3 regions of the Scandinavium lactucae genome follow, and region 2 is predicted to be linked to each of the others. Evidence: predicted binding sites of a transcription regulator. Region 2 holds the regulator's gene; each other region holds the start of a gene.

Region 1 (2,267 bases), on a different contig from region 2:
GTGTTATCCGGCAGCACGCGCGGAATGTTTTCCCAGAAGCCGCCGCCGGTCAGGTGGGCGATGGCGTGGACGTCAACGTTAGCGATGAGATCCAGCACGTTTTTGACGTAGATGCGGGTCGGGGCCAGCAGATGATCGGCCAGCGGTTTGCCGTCGACCTCGGTAGTTTCCGGGCAGCAGCCGCTGACTTCAATGATTTTACGCACCAGCGAGTAGCCGTTTGAGTGCGGGCCGCTGGAAGCCAGCGCCACCAGAACGTCGCCATCGGCCACTTTGCTGCCGTCGATGATTTCAGACTTCTCAACCACGCCAACGCAGAAGCCGGCCACGTCGTAATCTTCGCCATGATACATGCCCGGCATTTCTGCCGTTTCGCCGCCGACCAGCGCACAGCCGGACTGCAGGCAGCCTTCGGCGATGCCGCTGATCACGCTGGCTGCGGTATCCACATCCAGTTTGCCGGTGGCGTAGTAATCGAGGAAGAACAGCGGCTCTGCGCCCTGAACCACCAGGTCGTTAACGCACATGGCCACCAGATCGATGCCGATGGTGTCATGACGTTTGAGATCCATTGCCAGGCGCAGCTTGGTGCCGACGCCATCCGTACCGGAAACCAGCACTGGCTCACGATATTTTTGCGGCAGTGCGCACAGTGCGCCGAATCCACCCAGGCCACCCATGACTTCGGGGCGACGGGTTTTCTTCACCACACCTTTGATTCGGTCAACCAGAGCATTACCCGCGTCAATATCAACACCGGCATCTTTATAGCTGAGAGAGGTTTTGTCGGTCACTGCAAGTCTCCACGAAGGGCGTTAGCAAATAAAATCGGCGCTATTCTATCAGCCTAAGCAAACGTTTGCGAGCCTGGGTGACGGATATCTTCTCCCGTCGTTAATTTCCCCGTTTCAGCCGTTGCGCTGACCAAATTTGAACCGCTTCACGAAAATGAAACCGGGTACAGTTTAATGCTTGCAGGATGCTGGCACAGCCCACAATATCGGACTGAAACCGGTTTCTGAAATGGCTTCCAGGAGGAACAGCACAGATGCACATTGCCGCATTTGATATTGGTGGAACGGCGCTGAAAATGGGCGTGCTCACTGGTGACGGGGAGTTCGTTGCGAAGGGAAAAACGCCGATAAAAGACAGCGACGGTGACGCCATTTTGCAAGGGATCCTCAGTTGGCTTGAAGCGCACCCCGAATGTGAAGGCATTGCCATCAGCGCCCCGGGGTATGTCAATCCGCATACCGGTTTCATCGAAATGGGCGGGGCTATCCGCAAGTTCGACCATTTTGCCATTAAACAGTGGCTTGAAGAGCGCACCCGCTTACCGGTGGCGATTGAAAACGACGCCAACTGCGTGCTGCTGGCGGAACGCTGGCAGGGCAAAGCGGCACAGATGAGCGACTTTCTGGTGCTGACCATTGGCACCGGCATCGGCGGGGCGATCTTCTGCAATAACCAGCTGGTGCGCGGAGCCCGTTTTCGCGGCGGCGAATTTGGCTACATGTTTACCGACCGCCCCGGCAGCCGCCATCCGACGCACTACACCATGAATGCCACCTGCACGCTGCGCGTCCTACGTAGCCGTTACGCCACGCATATCGGCAAATCACTTGATGAGATCAGCGGCGAAGAGATATTCGACGCCAGCGATGCCGGAGAGGTCACCTGCCAGCGGCTGGTGAATGATTTCTTCAACGGCATTGCCAGCGGCCTGTACAACCTGGTCAATCTGTTCGACCCGCAAACCATTCTGCTCGGCGGCGGCATCACCGAACGCCCGGGCTTTTTGACTCAGCTTAAACAGCATCTGGCCTGGTTCGGCATTGACGAGTACATCAATACCGTTAGCCACGGCAACGACGCCGGTTTACTCGGCGCGGTTTATCATTTTAATCAGCAGTTTGAACGTTAAAGAGGGAGTTGTTATGTCCGGATTTAAAAGCGATTTTCTGTGGGGCGGGGCGGTTGCAGCGCATCAACTGGAAGGCGGCTGGAAAGAGGGCGGAAAAGGCCCAAGCGTTGCCGACGTGATGACCGCCGGAGCCCACGGCGTGGCGCGTGAAATCACCGACGGCGTGCTGCCAGGGAAGAACTACCCGAACCATGAGGCGATTGATTTTTACCACCGCTATAAAGACGACATCAAACTGTTTGCCGAAATGGGTTTCAAATGCTTCCGCACCTCGATTGCGTGGACGCGCCTGTTTCCGAAAGGTGACGAACTGGAGCCGAACGAAGCCGGGCTGAAATTTTAC
Region 2 (2,267 bases):
CGTGGTGCCGATGGCAAACGCCCCTATCGCTAAGGCCAGCAGGGGAAAATTGATTTTCATGGTACGACTCCAGTCAGCCATCCGCCGGGAAGGGGGATGGTGCAAAAACAGAAGTCAAAAGCATGACATCAATCACAAAAAAACAGAAGTAAACAAAATGGCAAAAGTTTTTTGCGAAATTGATAACAATCAGAAGGGAAATGAGAAGGAGGAAGAGATTTCTCCCTCCGGGTAAATCAGTGCAGTACGGCGGTCAGCCCGGCGGCCACGATCAGGGCCAGAGCAATTACGGTCGTCATTAAAGAGAACTTCAGGTCGGTACTCATCAATTTTTCTCCTTTTAATCCCCACAACAAAAGTGAGCCTGCTCATTTTTGCACAATCATACGCAAAAATCTCGCAGGTTTTCGGCGCATAACGATTTTTCTCTTTCCCTTTCCGTAAGAATCAGACAAAATTCCACGCTAATTTAAAAGCGTAGCAGCCATTGACCCCCTCCCGTCGTTCTGTGTCGTTTCCCGGCGTACCGCAATTCAAATGAATTGTATCCAGGGTGTGTAAAGGCAAACGTTTTCGTGTCGATAATCAGGCGTAAGGAAAGGGTCTGGAGTGAGAACGAATGGCAACAATTAAAGATGTAGCGAAACGCGCAAACGTTTCCACTACAACTGTATCACATGTAATTAACAAGACTCGCTTCGTGGCGGAAGATACCCGCAACGCGGTATGGGCAGCCATCAAAGAACTGCACTACTCGCCAAGCGCCGTGGCGCGCAGCCTGAAGGTCAATCACACCAAGACTATTGGCCTGCTGGCGACCAGCAGCGAAGCAGCCTACTTTGCCGAGATCATTGAAGCCGTTGAAAAAAGCTGCTTCGAAAAAGGCTATACCCTGATTCTGGGGAACGCCTGGAACAACCTCGAAAAGCAGCAGGCGTATCTGTCGATGATGGCGCAAAAGCGCGTCGATGGTCTGCTGGTGATGTGTTCGGAGTACCCGCAGGCGGTGCTCGACATGCTGGAAGAGTATCGCCACATCCCGATGGTGGTGATGGACTGGGGCGAATCGAAAGCCGATTTTACCGACTCCGTGATTGATAATGCTTTCCAGGGCGGCTATTTGGCCGGACGTTATCTGGTCGAACGTGGTCACCGTGAAATCGGAGCGATCCCAGGCCCAATGGAGCGTAACACCGGAGCGGGTCGTCTGGCGGGCTTTATGAAAGCGATGGAAGAAGCGCAGATTAACGTGCCTGAAAACTGGATCGTGCAGGGCGACTTCGAACCGGAATCCGGTTATCGCGCAATGCAGCAGATCCTTGCGCAACAGCCGCGCCCTACCGCCGTCTTCTGCGGCGGCGACATCATGGCGATGGGTGCCCTGTGTGCCGCTGACGAGATGGGTTTACGCGTGCCGCAAGATATTTCAGTGATCGGTTACGATAATGTGCGCAACGCCCGTTTCTTTACCCCGGCGCTGACCACCATTCACCAACCGAAAGATTCGCTGGGCGAAGCCGCTTTTGACATGCTGCTCGACAGGATCGTCAACAAGCGTGAAGAGTCGCAGTCGATTGAGGTGCATCCACGCCTGATCGAACGCCGCTCGGTAGCTGACGGTCCGTTCCGCGACTATCGCCGCTAATCACCTCTCAGGGGCCGGTTATTCCGGCTCCTGCAACCACTCTTTATTCAACGTTTCACTGTCCCCCAGATAGTCCAGCAGCCAGCTTAACGCCGGTGACATGTCATTTTGTTGCCAGGTCAGACAACACGCTGCATCCGGGAACGGATTTTCCAGCTCCAGCGCCACCCACTCCCCGCTGTCGATATACGGTCGGGCAAAGTGCGTAGGCACCATTCCGGCGCATAAACCGGCAGACAAACAGGTCGCGGACGACTCCCAGTCCGGCACGACAATCCGTTTCTGGTTATCCAGCAGCCAGGTGATGCGTTTTGGCAATGAGCGCGAGGTGTCTTCGCGCACCAATGATGGCCAGTTGCGCAACACGTCATCACTCAGCGGACCGCGCATTTGCGCCAGCGGATGTCGGCTGGAGACCACACAGTTCCAGCTCAGCATTCCCATATCGCGAAACGCGTAACGTCCTCCGACCGGAATGGCCTGCGTGGCACCAATCGCCAATTCGACACGGCCGTCAGATAACGCATCCCACACGCCGTTAAATACTTCCTGGAACACACACAGTTCGACATCCTGAAAGTGGCGATAAAAATCGACAATCATTTGCCGGGTGCGCTCCGGA
Region 3 (2,267 bases), on a different contig from region 2:
TTGCGTCCAGTGCCCGCTATTGTGGACGCGCGGGGCCAGCTCGTTAATCAGCAGACCCGCTGGAGTGATGAAGCACTCCATCGCCATCACCCCGACGTAGTTTAGCTCGTTCATGATAGCCGTCAGCATACTTTCGGCCTGCGCCTGTTGCTGGACATTGGCCTGCGGGAAGGCGACGCTGACGCGCAGAATACCGTCCTGATGCAGGTTATGGGTCAGCGGATAGAACACCGTGCGCCCGTCATGTGCCCGCGCACCGACCAGCGACACTTCCCCGCTGAAGTTGATGCCTTGCTCAACGATACATTCGCCATAGCAGTCATCCGGCAATTGGGCGGTATCGCCCTCACGCAGACGCCACTGGCCGCGACCATCGTAGCCGCCGGTGCGGCGCTTGACGATGGCCAGCTCACCGAGACGGGTGAACACGCTCGGCCATTCCGCTTTATCGGCCAGCAGCTGCCACGGCGCGGTGGCCAAATTCAGTTTATCGAACAGCTGTTTTTGCGTCAGACGGTCGGCGATAACCGGGAACACGTCACGGTTAACGAAGGCAGGATGGCGGGCCAGCTCGCGGGTTAGGGCGGTTTCCGGCCAGCGTTCAATTTCGGCAGTAATCACGCTCTGCTGGAACGGGACCGCTTCCGGATCGGCTTCCAGGCCAACCGGCCAGACATCAATGCCCAGCGGTTCACCGGCCTGACGCAGCATACGGCCTAACTGACCATTGCCGAGGACGCAAACCTGCTTCATGCGTCACCCCGCGGGTCCGGATGCTCCAGAACCTCGTCAGTCTGCGCTTTACGCCACTCGGCCAGACGCTGGCGGAGCTCGCCATCGTGCGTCGCCAGAATTTGTGCGGCCAGCAGTGCAGCGTTGGCCGCACCCGCTTTACCAATTGCCAGGGTGCCGACCGGAATGCCACGCGGCATCTGTACGATAGAATAGAGGCTGTCAACGCCGCTCAGGGCCGCGCTTTGAACAGGGACGCCCAGAACCGGCACCAGAGTCTTCGCTGCAATCATGCCCGGCAGATGTGCCGCGCCGCCCGCTCCGGCGATAATCACCTGATAACCGTTGTCTTCGGCGGTTTCGGCAAAGCTGAAGAGTTTGTCCGGCGTGCGGTGTGCGGAGACCACTTCCACGTGGTGCGGAACGTTCAGGGTATCGAGGATTTCAGCGGCAAACTGCATGGTAGCCCAGTCGCTTTTGGACCCCATCACGATGGCGACACGCGCCGGATTGTTGCGGGAAGACATGCGTCTTAAAACTCCTGTGGGTGTGGAACACACTGCTTTGAAGGCCACAGAGAATAGCACGGAAAAACGTCAAGGAAAACGGTTGCGCGGCCAGTTGATGGGCGAATGAGAGACGGTTTTATCTGTTCCTGTAAATCTGGCCCATCGCGGCGCAAAATACGGTAAAGTCACCGCAGGATTTGCCTGTTTGATAAAACTGACTGCGACACTCGCAGCACCATCGTAAGGAGCATGTATGCTGAAGATACTTCACACCCCGGAGGGGAAAAAATTTCTGACTGCTGTGGCGATCGTTTTCATTATCGCCGTGACCGTCGTTTCTAAAGTCACGTTTCAGGGCGTAGAAGATCAGTACAACCTGCCAATGGAGCAGTGGAGCGTGTCAATGTACTTCATTCAGGGAGCATGGGCCGCCATCTACAGCGTGATGTTCACTATCATTGGTTCGCTGCCGTTTGGCTTCTACTTCCTCGGCCCAAAAGACGATCGCGGCTGATTGCGGCGGTCAGAAAGGAAAGGCTATCAGTTCGACATTATCGGTGGTCACTTTGACCATCGATCCCTCCGCATGCCAGGCACCCAGCACCACGCGAAACGCAGGCTGACCATTGGCGGTCAGTTCGTGGACGGCGGGGCGATGCGTGTGTCCGTGAATCAGCCATTGAACGTGATGTTGTTCCATCGCGGCGACGACGGCCAGCGGATTCACGTCCATTATCTCTATCGATTTATGGCTATTGGCACTTTTGCTGCCGTCGCGCATTTTGGCGGCGATGCGGCGGCGAATAAACAGCGGTAAAGCGAGGAAAAGCGATTGCAGCCACGGCTGGTGAACTTTGGCGCGAAACGCCTGGTAGCCCGCATCGTCAGTACACAGCGTGTCGCCGTGCAGAATCAGCACCGGACGCCCGTACAACTCGAGGCGTTGTTCTTCCGGAAGTAACGTCATGCCGCTTTCGCGGGCAAAACGCTTCCCGAGCAGAAAGTCGCGATTACCGTGAATGAAAT

What was found. Region 2 encodes PurR, which represses purine synthesis genes. Its sites were predicted from a motif close to CANGCAAACGTTTGCNTG; they were not measured.
Region 1: purM (phosphoribosylformylglycinamidine cyclo-ligase) is a predicted target of PurR. The motif match lies at 849-866, and genes of this name have one in related genera.
Region 3: purE (5-(carboxyamino)imidazole ribonucleotide mutase) is a predicted target of PurR. The motif match lies at 1,331-1,348, and genes of this name have one in related genera.

What each region holds. Positions count from the first base shown of each region.
Region 1 is NZ_JAWXRD010000004.1:104,757-107,023, forward strand. It holds gene purM (phosphoribosylformylglycinamidine cyclo-ligase) at 1-794, opposite strand, end outside; gene bglK (beta-glucoside kinase BglK) at 1,049-1,924, shown strand; gene SIK69_RS05705 (6-phospho-beta-glucosidase) at 1,938-2,267, shown strand, end outside.
Region 2 is NZ_JAWXRD010000040.1:5,700-7,966, reverse strand. It holds gene SIK69_RS17680 (MFS transporter) at 1-60, opposite strand, end outside; gene cydH (cytochrome bd-I oxidase subunit CydH) at 237-326, opposite strand; gene purR (HTH-type transcriptional repressor PurR) at 620-1,645, shown strand; gene punR (DNA-binding transcriptional activator PunR) at 1,664-2,267, opposite strand, start outside.
Region 3 is NZ_JAWXRD010000002.1:181,053-183,319, reverse strand. It holds gene purK (5-(carboxyamino)imidazole ribonucleotide synthase) at 1-753, opposite strand, end outside; gene purE (5-(carboxyamino)imidazole ribonucleotide mutase) at 750-1,259, opposite strand; gene SIK69_RS02850 (DUF2534 family protein) at 1,495-1,755, shown strand; gene lpxH (UDP-2,3-diacylglucosamine diphosphatase) at 1,765-2,267, opposite strand, start outside.